Regions from separate parts of the Corynebacterium sp. NPDC104732 genome, predicted to be linked through region 2. Evidence: riboswitches for the same ligand, from Rfam matches in the RefSeq annotation. Region 2 holds a riboswitch; the other holds the start of a gene.
What was found. Region 2 has a riboswitch for thiamine pyrophosphate ahead of thiC (phosphomethylpyrimidine synthase ThiC). Riboswitches for the same ligand answer to the same signal wherever they lie in the genome.
Positions count from the first base shown of each region.

Region 1 (7,520 bases), on a different contig from region 2:
AGATCGTTTGATCGCGGTCACGGGCATTGGGCTGGCCAATGCAGCAGCTGGTACGGCGCGGGCGTTGATGCTGGCAGATTCCGCGGATCTGGTGATTGCGGCCGGTACCTGCGGTGGCCTCCACACCGATATCGAGGTGGGCCAGATCGCGGTGGCAACCAACGCGATCTATTCCATGGCCGACGCCACCGCCTTCGGATATGAGCCAGGGCAGGTGCCTGGCATGCCGGTTTCCTACGACGCCGCTGCGGTGCCAGATCTCGGTATTCCGGTTATGACCGGTCGGGTGGTTTCCGCTGATGCGTTCATCACTGCAGCGAACGTGGCCGAGGCACGTGACCGCTTCCCGGAAGCAATCGCCACTGACATGGAAACCGCCGCGATGGCGCAAACCTGTTACGCTGCTGGCGTGCCGTGGATGTCACTGCGTGCCGTGTCCGACCTGTGCGGACCGGCTGCTGGCCAGGATTTCCACATTGACGGCGAGCTCGCTGCCCGACACAGTCACACCGCAGTATCCACTTTCCTTTCTTTGACTAATTTGTAATGGATTTAAAGGAGCTTCGAGCTTGATCCGGACTAAAATTGGGTATAACAACCCCCGATAAGAACGGAGCCCCACATGTCAAAAGATTGGATTGCAGACGTCAAGAAGTACGCTCCAAGCGCCGACGATGCTGTGCTGGAGAAGATGCTCAAGAATTACCGCCTCGTCCTCACTGACGCCGACGCCGCCTACGTTTCCTTCTCCGACGAAGAGGAACTGAAGACGGTTCGGGAAAACTTCCTCAAGAAGAAGCTCGGCCTCACCGAATCCGATGAGGCACTCAACGCGGCTATCAAGGAAGTCGGCGAGAAGATGAAGGATGGCACCAAGAATGGCCGTCTTGCCGTCTACTACCTGCTGGCAGAAAAGTACGGCAAGCTCGGCGTCTTTGCATAACTATTCCAGTGAAGTGGCAGCCTAACGCTGCCACTCTTCTTATGCCTCAGCTGCAGTGCGCTTTTTCAGCAGCGCCTGAACAACCATGTTGAGGAAAACAAACGCTAGCAAGCTGATGCCGAACAGCGGTGCGACGATCGAGTAGCCGATGAGCACAGCGATCAATGCCCAGGAACGCTCACCGCGCGCCGGTACCCAGCTGCGGCCCGAACGCCAGGCCCGCCACCACATGTAGTAACCAAGCCCGGTCACTACCAAAATTCCGAGGGCCAGCAGCGCCAATGCGGTTTCCGACCAGATCCCGAACAAGAACCCCATGTGCAAATTGATGAGCCATTCGGTCAGTTTCGCAGCAAATGGCCATTCAGAGAACAACACCCGGTCAGTTACTTCTGCCGTGTTCGTGTCTACCTGCACTTTATCCGTGCTGAGCCGGTAGGGTTCGCGCGATTCCTGCACCTGCCAGGTGCCCGCACCAGCAGGTTTCGCTTCCACAAGTCCGGTCAACCCATCTTCTCGTGCCACCCGCACAGCAGTATCCAAGCCCGAAACATCCGTGGCAGCTGCGGGGCTCACAGCCATGGCAGGTGCCCGCAACTGCAGCTCCGTACGGACTGTGCCAATGTTTTGTCCGGCCACACCAGACCACGTCAGCCCAGTGACCGTGAGGAACAGCATTCCGGGTACTAGCCATAGGCCGAGGGTGCGGTGCCAGCGGGAGGCGCGCTGTTTGGATGCGCGGGAACGAAGAGCCAGAACCAACCCCGAGATGGCAATGGCGCCCAACCAGGATGCGGCCAGTTCTGAGTACCATCGGCCGGCTTTTCCCAGCCAGAGTTGCTTGTGTCCTTCAGAGAGCCAGGCTCGCAGTGGGGAAGCGTTGGAACTGCCGTACTGAATCATGTTGCCCGTAATGCGGAGGTCACCGGGATCGACGAAAACGGCGCGTCGATAAGAGCTGCTTGTGAGGGAGGGGTCGGCAAACAGCACGCGGGTCGTGTCCCGTGCGTCGTCACTGCGCTGCACCCCGGACACTTTAAGCTGCGGGTATTCCTTCTGAGCGGCAGCGACCTGGTCCTCAAGGCTACGTGCGGGAAGCGTGGAGGTGGCGGTGTAGGCGTCGTGGTAAACCACCTGTTCAATGCTGGGGGCGAAGGCATATACCAGGCCGGTGAGTGTGGCCACGGCGATGAAAGGGCCCACCAATAGCCCGGCGATGACGTGCAAATATCTAGCGCGTTGACGCTGCTGCAAGGCAGCGCGGCGTGTCAGAGTTAATGTAGTCACGAAGAGTTGTCGGGAATGCCTCCCAACAAGTTCCGTGTTACTTTTCGAGGATTTTTCGCAACTTTCGCGCCGCAGCTACCGGGTCGGCAGCCTCGGTCAGTGCGCGCACCACAACGATCCTGCCCGCCCCAGCTGCGATAACATCAGGCACGGTTTCGGCGTTCACTCCGCCAATCGCGAACCAGGTTTTATCCCCCGCTACCTCGGCACATTCGGTTACTACTGGCAGCCCCACAGCTGGGCGACCCGGCTTCGTGGGGGTCGGCCACACCGGACCAATCACCGCATAGTCCAGCTCCGGGTCGGCGATTGACTCGGCAAACTGTGCCACCGAATTATTGGAGCGCCCGAGCAAAACCTCTGGGCCCAACACGCGCCTGGCCTGCTGGGTAGTCAGGTCTTTTTGGCCGGTGTGGAACACGTCGGCGTCGACAAGCAATGCAACGTCGGCCCGGTCGTTAGCTGCGAACAGCTTGCCGTGCTCCGCTGCGACCTCCGCGAGCGTTTCCAACGCACCGATTTCTGCGCGTGCTTCGATTTTTTTGTCGCGGAGCTGAATGATATCCGCACCACCTTCGTAGCAGGCGTGCAGAAACTCGCGGAGATCGCCGCGGTCCGTTCGGGCATCGGTGCACAGGTAGAGGCGGGAGTTTTTCAGGAGAAGTTGTCGACGTTGCCGGTCCATGAGTCCTATAGTAGGAGTACTTGCCGTGGGAGCCCGTGAAACGCCGGGCTGAGAGGGCCAGCAATCGGCCGACCACCTGACCTGATGCGGATAATGCCGCCGTAGGAAGGACATTATGCATATCGCCGTAATCGGCGCCGGGATCGTAGGCCTGTGCACTGCATGGGAGCTGCGCCAGCGTGGCCACACCGTCACCGTGTACGACCCGGAGCCTGTCTCCGAAGCTAGTTTCGCGGCCGCTGGAATGCTGGCCCCCGTGTCTGAGGTGGTGTGGGATCAGCCGACGCTGTATCCGCTGATGCAGCAGTCGAAGGAGCTGTACCCCGAGTTTGCGCAGCGTGTGGCCGAGGCATCGGGGATGGATATTGGTTACCTGACCTCGGAAACCCTCGTGTGCGCCGGCGATCCTGCCGATAGGGTCACCCTCACCGAGCTCGTTGAGCTGCAGGAACACATCGGCCAGGTCGCCCCGATTTCTTCCCGGCAGGCCCGCAGCATGGAGCCAGGCTTAGGCCCCGGAGTAGTCGGAGCAGTGCACATTCCGGGCGACCACCAGATTGATCCCCGCAAGTTCTGCGCTGCATTGTTGCACCTCTTGGGCCCCGATGTGGTGCGAGAAAAAGTGACGTCGCTGGAACTCGACGCAGACCACGTGGTGGTGGCGGCGGGCCTTCGCTCCTGCGAGATAGCGGGGGTACCTCAGCTACCGCTACGTCCGGTGTATGGCGACGTGCTCCGCCTGGAGGTGCCAGAATATTTACAACCGCTAGTCACCCGCACCGTCCGCGGCGTAGTCCGTGGCCGCCCGGTGTACGTGGTGCCCCGCGCCGACGGCTCCCTCGTCCTCGGCGCCACCTCCCGCGAGGACGGCCCCGGGGTATCTGCTGAGGGAGTGCATCAGCTGCTTCGCGACGCCCACCACCTCATCCCCGGGATTTGGGAATGTTCGATCACAGAGATGACCTGCCGTGCCCGCCCAGGTTCCCCCGATGACGTGCCCATGATCGGGCGGATCTCAGAACGCGCCACCGTGTCCACCGGCTACTTCAGGCACGGCATTTTGCTATCAGTGATTGGCGCGAAACTCACCACTGATGTTGTGCTGGGTGTACCGGTGCCGGAAGCGACTGCCGCAGCTATTGACCCGTTCCGCTTTAACAAAGGAGCTTAAGACAAGTGACTTCAGTAAATGGGAAACCCTACACAGCAGCCCCGGGAATGACTATCGCGGACCTGGTGCAGGAGATCGTTGGCAGGCACGCCGGCGTCGCGGTGGCGGTAGACGGCGCCGTAGTACCCCGCAGCGCATGGGGCACCACCGAGGTGTCAGGCGACATTGACATCGTTACCGCAGCTCAAGGAGGATAACCGATGGATTTCTTAACCGAATCGCGTCTCATCATGGGCACCGGTGGCGCCACCTCCATGGACACTTTGGAACGAGCCCTGGTGGAATCCGGTACCCGCCTCACCACAGTAGCCATGCGACGCTTCAACCCAGCCACCGGCATGGGCATCTTCGACCTCCTGCAACGCAACAACATTCAAGCACTACCCAACACCGCAGGTTGTTACTCCGCCCGCGAAGCAGTGCTCACCGCCGAACTTGCCAGAGAAGCACTACAGACCAACCTCATCAAACTGGAAGTGATCGCCGACGAAGACACCCTACTACCAGACCCCGTTGAACTTCTCGACGCCGCAGAACAGCTAGTACTCAAGGGTTTTGAAGTATTCGCCTACACCAACGACGACCCCGCCTTAGCACGCCGCCTGGAAGAAGTCGGCATCGCCGCAGTCATGCCCGCCGGCGCCCCAATCGGCACCGGCCTAGGGATCCTCAACCCACACAACATCGAGCTCATCGTCGAACGCGCCAACATCCCCGTCATCCTCGACGCCGGCATCGGCACCGCCTCCGACGCGGCACTCGCCATGGAACTAGGCTGCTCAGGCGTACTCCTCGCCACCGCAGTCACCCGAGCACACAATCCAGTACAAATGGCCAGCGCCATGAAACACGCCGTCATCGCCGGACGACAAGCATACGAAGCCGGGCGGATCCCCAAACGCAAGCTGGCGCAGGCGAGTTCGAGTTTTAGTGAGATGGTAGGTGCCGGATTTGGTAAAGCAAACTGACGAAATGGCCCCTAAAAAGTCAGTTTCCGTTACCAAATCCAGCACCGGGTTGTCTGCGGAGGAGAAACTCCGCTACGCCCGCCATCTCACACTGCCCGGCGTGGGGGAGGAAGGGCAGCTCAAACTGAAGCAGGCGAAAGTCCTGGTTATCGGTGCGGGCGGTTTGGGTTCACCTGTGTTGAACTATCTTGGTGCGGCTGGTGTGGGCCATGTGACGGTGATTGATGATGATGTGGTGGAGGAGTCTAATCTGCAGCGGCAGACCATCCACACGGTGGCGGATCTTGGTCGGCCTAAGGTCGATTCTGCTAAGGATGCCTTGGCCCGGTTGAACCCATTTGTGCAGGTCACGCCGATTCGGGCGCGGCTGACTCCTGATAATGCTGTGGAGTTGTTTGGCCAGCATGACCTGGTTATTGATGGAACTGACAACTTTGCTACCCGCTACCTTTCCAATGACGCCGCGGAACTCACCGGAACTCCTCTAGTGTGGGGCACGATCATGCAGTTCGAGGGGCAGATCTCCGTTTTCGACCCGAATAACGGACCGATGCTCCGGGACCTCTTTCCGGACATTCCACCGGCGGATGCGGTGCCGAGTTGTGCCGTGGGGGGCGTGTTCGGGGCGCTCGCGGGGCTGGTGGGGTCGATGTTGGCTATTGAGACTCTTAAGGTGATCACGGGTGTGGGGGAGGTGGCCGTCGGTAAGCTGCTGCTTGTCGATGCGCTGACGTTGTCGCAGCGTACCTTGGTGTTCGCGCGTGATCCGGGGCGGCCGCCGGTGACCGGGCTGGAGCATATGGCGCAGGTCTGTGCCGCCGCGACGCCGGTGCCGACCACTGTTGCGCCGCAGGGCATGCTTATCGACGTCCGTACCCCAGAGGAAACCTCGTCTGGCATTATTCCCGGCGCGACGCTGCTTCCGTTGGATGTGCTGCAACGGGACCCGGGCGTGGTCGAACCCTATTTGGGTAATGTGATCACGGTGTATTGCCAATCCGGTGTTCGTTCCGCGACGGCTGTGCGCTTGTTGCAGGAGAGGTTTCCTGACGGGCGGTTTTTCAGTTTGCAGGGCGGTTTTTCAGCTTGGGGGGCACAACGCGGGTAATTGGTTATGATTATCCCATGCGTGCGTTGGGTACAGCCTTTCTTTCGGTATTGGTCTCAGCTTTGTGGTGGGTTCCGGCTGCGTCCGCTGAACCTCCGGTAGGAAACATAGAGGCGGCGGTCACTGCGTTGAGTACCGAGGGAGCGTGGTCGGGGCTGAGTTCGCAGGCCCGGCATCCGTTCCTTGCAGTAACTGAGGGTGGTGCGGAGGAATGGGTGTTTGCTGGTTCCAGCCCATTGTTTGGCCCGGTCATTTTTGATCAGCAGGGAAATGTCACGGGTTACAAGCTGATGCTGTATCAGGATATGCAATTGCATTTGGAGCCGAAGCTTGGGGCGGAACCTGTAGTGCAGGTGGCGGATGGGATTTTGCGGGATGTGGATCGGGTGGCTTCCCACGGCCCGGTGCCAATCCCGGCGGATTATGTTTATGATCCTTCATTGCTTCATTCGGGTTATCACGATTACTGCACGATGTCGCCAAGTTATTTCACCACTACTGAGATTGATGCGGATTTTCGTGGCGCTTGCGCCCGCCACGATATGTGTATGGAGGCAGCCGATGCTCGGGGCGAGGGCTATTTAAAGTGCAATGTTGATTTACTTACCGATATGTCCAGCGTATGTTCCGCGGTGTACACGGGGGAGTACGCGAGTTATCTGCCTCGGTGTTTGAACACAGCACGGCTGTACCACGCTAGCGTGAACATCGCACACCTGGACAACTTGCTGTAAGCGACACTCTCATAGTCTTATAACAGCCATTTTCCTAGTCTTAGTGCCGTGCTCATGTACCTCGCATAATCGTCCCTCTTCAGGTTTTTCGGGCCTGCCAATGGCAATATGCGCTGCTGAGCGACGGTCCGGGTTTGGGTGTACTTCAACAGGCCTTCGGTGCCATGCCGTCTGCCCAGTCCTGAGGCTTTCCAGCCTCCCATCGGCGCGGCTACGGAACCCCAGGCGGCTGTGTACCCTTCGTTGATATTGACAGTTCCAGCGTGGAGGTGGCGGGCAATGCGTCGCGCTATCGCCGGCTTACCGACGACAGATGCATTAAGGCCATATTCCGTATCGTTTGCCTTGGTCACAGCCTCGGTTTCATCTGCCACGATTTCCAGATAGACCACGGGCCCGAAAACTTCTTCGCGGGTGAGTCGAGCCGTTGTTGGAACATTGACCAGGATGGTTGGTTGGTACACCGCACCTTGTGGTGGCTGACCTCCGGTAAGCACATTGGCTCCTTGCTCTACAGCGTTTTTCACGAATTCATGCACTTTGTTGGCATGTTCGACGCTGATGAGTGACCCCATGTCGTATTCCCACCCACCGGTACCCACGGACAACTGCTGGGTCTTTTGG
Region 1 covers NZ_JBVJNS010000003.1:128,461-135,980, reverse strand. The annotation lists gene mtnN (5'-methylthioadenosine/S-adenosylhomocysteine nucleosidase) at 1-547, shown strand, start outside; gene ACZ6ZO_RS03700 (DUF2853 family protein) at 623-943, shown strand; gene ACZ6ZO_RS03695 (PepSY-associated TM helix domain-containing protein) at 983-2,230, opposite strand; gene thiE (thiamine phosphate synthase) at 2,268-2,915, opposite strand; TPP riboswitch at 2,931-3,040, shown strand; gene thiO (glycine oxidase ThiO) at 3,031-4,086, shown strand; gene thiS (sulfur carrier protein ThiS) at 4,092-4,283, shown strand; gene ACZ6ZO_RS03675 (thiazole synthase) at 4,287-5,054, shown strand; gene moeB (molybdopterin-synthase adenylyltransferase MoeB) at 5,059-6,162, shown strand; gene ACZ6ZO_RS03665 (hypothetical protein) at 6,180-6,896, shown strand; gene ACZ6ZO_RS03660 (succinic semialdehyde dehydrogenase) at 6,914-7,520, opposite strand, start outside.
Region 1: another riboswitch for thiamine pyrophosphate. It lies ahead of thiO (glycine oxidase ThiO); the one in region 2 lies ahead of thiC (phosphomethylpyrimidine synthase ThiC).

Region 2 (7,520 bases):
GCACTGTTTGCCGCACATGTGCGTTCTGTTGGAGTGCCCCCTTACGTCTGGGTGCACGATGAAGCCGGAATGTGGCACAACGGCGGTACTGGAGGTTATCGAACGATGTTGATCTTCGACCCCAACGGAAAGCGAGTTGCCTTCGTGAACACCAACACTCCAGCAAGCGTCGATATCTTGGGAGAAAGGATGCTGCAGTGGTCTTAGTTCCTGTCTTTATAGTCAGCTGGCTCGTCCTTGAACTGTACTTCTGGAAGCGACGCTCTTTGTTGAAAGCGGCGGTCGTTGCATTGATCGCTTGGTTCGTTTGCATGACCAGCGTGGATTGGGTTGCTACGAGCCCATTTTTTCTATGGTGGACCATCGCCACACTTGCCGGACTATTAGTCTCCCTCTCGCTCTGGCCCCGCACAAAAAGTTTCGATTAGCTCTTGTGTTCTAATCTTTACTGGGATAGAATGGGGGTATGAAATTCGGGGAATCTTCAACACTTACCCAGGTCAAGGAGTTACTTCAACACTCCATTGACTTCGGTGAGCCTTTCGAACATTTCCCCGCATTGCTGGAGATCAAGGAGCTGATTGCCCGGCTCGAAACAGACATGGCTTCGGGGTATGAGTGCAACAAATTGGAACGTGCTGGGGCGTCGGCTAGCGAAGCCCGCCGCATTCACCGACGCTCCCTGAATCCCTGGGAGGAAGGTGTCCCAGTTGAGCACCAAGACCTCATTTTGTCGGCTCTAGAGAAACTAAGCTCAGCATCCAAACGGCGCACCGAGATTTACAACCTCGCCGCAGCCTCCGCCGCCGAGTCCTCCCCCAAGGCAACACACGCCTACGCCAAGGAACTTGTCCGCGAAGAAAACCGGCGCCTGGCCAAGGATCCACACGAAGCCTACAACCAGCGCCGTTTCCAGCTACGCGAACAAGACGAGCACGGTGGCTGCAGCTTCCACGGCTACGCACCAGCGGCCCACGCCGCACTCCTGAAATCACTCATGGATGACGCCTGGCGCGCGGAACAGGCCACCGAGGACCGACGCAAAGACGACAACCGAACCGTAGCCCAACGACACGCAGACAATTTCTTCCAAGTGTTGCGCTGGGCTTCCGCCACCCGCATCGACCAGGTCGGGCACTGCTCCCTCGTCATCGGCGTCACCGAAGAACACGAATTCAACTGGGAAGCGAAGTTCGGCAGCAACGTCGGCATCGACCTCACCCTCTTCGACCTCAAACTGCTCGACGGCCACCGCATCGTTGACTACATCGTGGTCCACGATCACCACGGCGCAGTGAAAAAGCTAGTAACAGCCGGCCGATCAGCCACCTTCTACCAGCGTCTGGCAATGTTCTCCCGAGATGGATGCTGCGCTTACCCAGGCTGCAACGAATCGATCAGCCGCTGCGAATCCCACCACGTCGTACCGTGGGCGCGAGGCGGACCAACCAGTATCGACAACCTCGCCCCACTCTGCCCGAAACACCACGGCTGGAACGACGACAGCGCCATCGAAGCACACATCGCAATGGTGCTCAGTAGATACCCCGTGTTGGTCGATAGCGCCGGAAAACACCACAGAAACAACAGCCCGCAAGCCCGAAGATCCAACGGCCGCAGGCTGACCGAAGACAACTAACGCACCCCACCCTAGTGAGGCGGGGCGCGTTAACGTGCAGATTTTCTAGGAAATCTTTAGCTCATGAACTAAATCACGGTCACCATCGTGTGCAAGCACAAAGGCGCTCTTTCCGGATACCGCCACGTCGCGAACATCGCCAAGCTCAGGCAGGTTTCGAATCTCTTTCACACTAAAGTCCGCAATATCAATGGTTAAGAGACTGTTGTGTTCCTTAGACAGGACATACAGGAGTCCGTCGTGCAGGTCTGCACCCACCGGATACACCCCTTCGGCGTCCAACACCCCTTCCCGGATCAGCTTGTTGTCCGCTTTAGAAAACTCCGATATAACCACCTGCTTAGAGCGCTCATGCGGAACACTGAGAGTGACAAATGTGTCTGCCGTGCTTTCCGAAGCGACTGACAACGTGTAGGCCATCCGAGCCCGAATAGTCCGCAGCTCCGGACGCCCCTTCGAGTCGAAGATCGGCATGATGTCGCCTGAAGTATCAGTGAAATCCTTCCAGGCAATCTTCTCATCCACTTCATCTTGAATCACAGCACCGTAGATCGTTTTGTTCTGCGCAATCGCAACCAAACCGCCTGGTTTAAAGTAGGCCGCATCTACGGTGTTGTGAATATCGGAGCCATTAGGAACGTCCACCCGGGCAAACGAGGAGTACTCTTTAAAATTCTCGTCAGTGTAGTAAAAGCCACCATCGGAGGAGACCAGACCAAACTTGTCATTGTCGGAATCATAGGCGATACCAGCAGCACGACCTTTTCCACGGAAGCCTGCGACGGGGAAACCGATCTCCTGAGTACCGGCCAGCTCCAAGGTTTCTTTTCCTGCTAGTGGGCTGGTATCAAACTCAATACCTTTATACGGGTCGGGTGCATTAAATTTGTGTAGCCGAATGTCACCAAGAGATTCATACTGATGCTCCTTATCCCAGTATTTCGCGGTTTGTGCAATATTAAAAGTGAACCGCGCCGGATCCCCTGCCCCCGCATAGGGAGGAATACCATTACCAATGAGAAATTGAAGACAGTTAGTGCACGTAATAAGAATAGCGACGATGGTCACAAATTTAGTGGCGGGAGAGAATTTCTTTACGTTCACCTCAGTGGAAATAAATTCCTGCGCCAGCACCTTATCTTTTCCGATAAAGATGAAACCAACCGCGAGAACACCAATCACAACCCAGTACACCAGGATGCCCCAGGTGTAGGTGTGAACACCCAACACGGCGTCACCAAACCCTTGACCAAGGTCAGCATTAGCACGTCCACCCCAGTGGCGCACCGTGGTGTACAGATAATAGAAGGCCACCAACAGGAGAGTTACCATGTAGCGCATACGTGCCCCGTAGCGCAAAATGAAAACACCCAAAGCCCCGATGAGGACCATACCAAAGCGCTCGTTACCACAGAGGATGCACGGCGATTCACCATTGATAAAGCCTAGGTAGATGTTTGCGACGCCCACCGGAAACGCCATGATAATAAAGACCGCTGCGGCCAGAATAAAACGGAAAACCTTTGCATTGAACATTTACAGGTTCACCGCCGGAACAATTGACGTAGCAGAAGCCATGAAGAACATCAGCACAGAAAATGCAAATGATCCGACCAACAAGCTGAATGCCAGCTTTTCTTTTTCTGGCTTGAATAACACCAGAACGAGTGCAATTGCACACAAACTGTAGAAAACAAACTCCACGAGAGAGCCTTTCCTAGTTGAGAGAAACGATGACCCTCAAATAATAAAATTGGCTGCTCATTACTGTAAATAAACGTAAGAGTTTTGTAGGAAAAAACACAGTTAGTTAGTTCCGGTCGGGCTAGAGCCAAAAACAGCTCAGCCCACCCGATATCTGCTAGCTCTCCACCACCGGCAAGTACACGCGAGAACCCGACTCAGCAAACTCCGCCGACTTCTCCTTCATGCCCGCCTCAATGGCCTCCACAGTCTCAAGCCCATGCTCCGCCGCATAGTCCCGCACATCCTGCGAGATCTTCATGGAGCAGAACTTCGGACCACACATCGAGCAGAAATGCGCCGTCTTCGCAGGCTCTGCTGGGAGGGTCTCGTCATGATAAGACAGTGCGGTGTCCGGATCCAGAGCCAACGCGAACTGGTCATGCCAGCGGAATTCGAACCTCGCGCGAGACAGCGCATCGTCTCGCTCCTGGGCGCGCGGATGCTGCTTCGCCAGGTCCGCCGCGTGGGCGGCGATCTTGTAGGTGATCACGCCGACCTTCACGTCATCGCGGTTCGGCAACCCGAGGTGTTCCTTCGGGGTGACGTAACACAACATCGCGGTCCCAGCCTGGCCGATGATCGCAGCGCCGATCGCGGAGGTGATGTGGTCATAGCCTGGTGCAATGTCTGTCGCCAGGGGCCCCAGGGTGTAGAAAGGTGCGCCGTGGCACCAGTCCTCTTCCCATTCGACGTTGACTGGGATCTTGTGCATCGGAACGTGGCCGGGGCCTTCGATCATGACCTGGACGCCGCGGGAGCGTGCGATCAAGGTCAGTTCGCCCAACGTGCGCAGTTCTGCCAGCTGAGCTTCGTCATTGGCGTCCGCGATGGAACCTGGACGCAGACCGTCGCCGAGGGAGAAGGTGACGTCATACTGAGCGAGGATGTCGCAGAGCTCGGCGAAGTTTTCGTACAGGAAGGATTCGCGGTGCTCTTTCAGACACCAGGCAGCCATGATGGAGCCACCGCGGGAGACGATGCCGGTCACTCGGTCAGCCGCCAGCGGGATGTAGCGCAGCAGCACGCCAGCGTGGACGGTCATGTAGTCGACGCCCTGCTCGCACTGCTCGATGATGGTGTCCCGATAGATTTCCCAGGTCAATTTAGTCGGGTCGCCCTTAACTTTTTCGAGCGCCTGGTAGATCGGCACCGTGCCCACCGGAACTGGGGAGTTGCGCAGGATCCATTCGCGGGTTTCGTGGATGTCCTTGCCGGTGGACAGATCCATGATGGTGTCCGCACCCCAGCGGGTGGCCCACACCATCTTTTCCACCTCTTCATCGATGGACGAGGTAACAGCGGAGTTGCCGATGTTCGCGTTGATCTTCACCGCAAACGCCTTACCGATGATCATCGGTTCCAACTCCGGGTGCTTGCGGTTCGCGCAGATCACGGCACGTCCCGCGGCGACCTCGTTACGCACGAACTCTGGCGAGAACCCTTCGCGTGCGGCACAAAATGCCATCTCCGGGGTGATGATCCCGGCGCGAGCCCACGCGAGCTGGGTTTGAACTCGAAGCTCGGGGTGTTCCTCGGATGCTGGTACCGCTTCTGCTGGTTCCCAGGTACGAACTGGCGACAGCCCCTTCTCCAGATCCAGCTGTGGATCTGTGAGCGTGTACGGACCTGAGGTGTCGTACACATCGAAGTGTTCGCCATTCGTGAGGCCAATGCGTCGAGCTGGAATTTTCAGGGTGTGTCCCTCGAAGGGCACGTCCTGGTAGACCTTTTCGCTACGGTAAATGGGTCCAGTGGTAATCATGTAAACCTCCCTACGCCGGCATTATCCGGACAGGTTAAACGGTCGACGCTCCGTGGTGTGTTGCGTCCTCTCAGCGAAGAATCGGCTCCGCTCCCGTGTGACGAATGTGCCCTTCTACCCTAATAGATCTTCCACCCGCGTAATCGGTTTTCCGAGTTTTTCTGATACGAGTGGCGCCCACGGTGGGCGCAGACGCGCCGCGGCCAGCAGCGATGGGTCGGTAAGGAGGGTTCGGTCACCAGAGCGGATCGTCCCGTCAACGAGGACTCCCACCGACGCTGCGAAAGCGTAGGCGAAGTCGATTTCGTGCGTGGAGATGACGATGGTTGTTCCGGCGTCGTTAAGCTGCAGCAGCGTGGCTAGCAGGCGGTCGGAGGCGACGGGGTCGAGGCCGGCGGTCGGCTCGTCGAGAAGGAGGACGCGTGGCTGCATCGCCAGCGCACCGGCCAGCGCCACGAGTTTGCGTTGGCCGTAGGAAAGCTGGTGGGGGACGCGGTCAGCAAGGCCAGTGATTTCGCAGGTGGCCAGCGCCTCACGCACGCGCTTATCGACGTCCGACTCCTCCAATCCCATGTTCACGGGGCCGAAAGACACGTCCTCCGCAACCGTGGTGGCGAAGATTTGTTCATCGGGTTCCTGCAGCACAAGCTGCACATTGCGGCGCACATGGTCCCGGCCGCGCCTGGTGTACTCCATCGGCGTGTCATCGAGCAAAACCGTGCCAGATTGAGGCTGCCACGCCCCCGCTAACAGCTTGAGCAGCGTGGACTTCCCGGAGCCATTCGCACCGAGGATCGCGAGGCGTTCCCCCGCTACCACGGCTAGGTCGACCCCGTTCAGCACAGGCTGATCGTGGGAAAAAGTCAGGTCACGGGTCTCTAGAACAGACATAATAAACTCATCACAATCACGGCGCCGCAGGCACGGAGCCAGTTCACGGGGCGCGCCACAGTACGCACTTTCATCGCGGTGGGATCCGCCCGCAGTTCCAATCCTTCTTGCAGCGCCCGAGCCCTGGCAAAGGACAGCACAAATAGCGACGCTGCTTGGCCCGCAACCGAACCCACCCACCGGCGGGTACTGCTATGCCCGAGCCGGGCGGCCTGGGCCTCCCACATCGTCTTCGCCGTCACCACCAGGGCACCCACCAGGCGGTATATCAGGCCCGTGACGTGCACGAGCGACTCCGGAAGGTGCCGACGACGCGCGAACATGAGGATCTCGGACATCGGGGTGGTCAGCGCAAACAACACGGTGATAGCCATGCCCACCACGGACCTAGCCAACACCTCACCGGCGTGCGCCACCCCTCCTGGGACCATGATCAACCCGCCGGAGGTAATGGAGAAAATGAGCGGGCCGAGGCCCAGCGCGATGAACGTCGCCGGGGCCCCGACCAGACCCAGGTACAGTTTCCAGTTGATCCCAGCAGCGACCGCCATCACCAAGGTGATAGCGGCGATCACTGCGAGTTTGATACCGGAAACCGAGATCGCAATAAACAGCAGTACGATGAGCAGGCTTTTTTCGCCCACATTCACGTGCGCCCAGCGGCTCCTAGCAGCGGCTAGTTCCAGGGCATTCATTTAGACAGCAGCAGATTCCTCAGCACGCTGGGTACGGCCACGGAACACACCGAGGACATAACCGAGCAGGCCAGCACCAAGACCAGCTTGCAGCGCGAACCGGCCGGACTCCACTTCTCCTGGCAGTTCACCAGCAACAGATTCGAACCATGGTTCATAATCAGGGTTAGCCTCTTCCACCAAGGTTTCCGCACCCGCGTCGGTGCCCACGAATTGTTCTTCAGCGTCCGGGTCACCGAAATTGAAGAACATCGGGAACATGATCAGAACGCCGGCCACGATGACCAAAACTAGGTTCTTCATTTTAGGCTGCCACCATCTCTCGCTTCGGGGCAGCAACTGGGATGCCCAAAACCGTCAGTTCCTTCTTCGCGATCTGTCGCAGGCTGCGGAAGATCAACACGGATACGATGCCTTCCACGATGGACAGTGGCACCTGAGTTGGTGCGTAGAGCGCCAGGAAGGTCCCGGCAGCGTTTGCGAAACCAGCAGCGTGGTGGGCTGCCGCCAGCTGCAGCGCAGTAACGCAGTACGTGGCAAAGTTGCCGAGGAATGCAGCGAAGAACATGGCCAGCTCAGGGGATTTGGATCCCAGGAGCTTCCACACCGCGTACGCCACCCACGGGCCAACGATGGCCATGGAAAAGACGTTCGCCCCCAGGGTCGTGAGGCCGCCGTGCGCCAGCAATATAGCTTGGAACAGCAGGACGATGGTGCCGATGAAGGCCATCACCGGCGGTTTGAAGAGCACCGCCCCCAGGCCAGTGCCCGTGGGGTGAGAGGAGGA
Region 2 covers NZ_JBVJNS010000008.1:82,865-90,384, forward strand. The annotation lists gene ACZ6ZO_RS07540 (serine hydrolase domain-containing protein) at 1-207, shown strand, start outside; gene ACZ6ZO_RS07545 (HNH endonuclease signature motif containing protein) at 467-1,639, shown strand; gene ACZ6ZO_RS07550 (disulfide bond formation protein B) at 1,685-3,175, opposite strand; gene ACZ6ZO_RS07555 (hypothetical protein) at 3,176-3,343, opposite strand; gene thiC (phosphomethylpyrimidine synthase ThiC) at 3,501-5,147, opposite strand; TPP riboswitch at 5,138-5,254, opposite strand; gene ACZ6ZO_RS07565 (energy-coupling factor ABC transporter ATP-binding protein) at 5,262-6,038, opposite strand; gene ACZ6ZO_RS07570 (CbiQ family ECF transporter T component) at 6,026-6,733, opposite strand; gene ACZ6ZO_RS07575 (energy-coupling factor ABC transporter substrate-binding protein) at 6,734-7,036, opposite strand; gene ACZ6ZO_RS07580 (energy-coupling factor ABC transporter permease) at 7,038-7,520, opposite strand, start outside.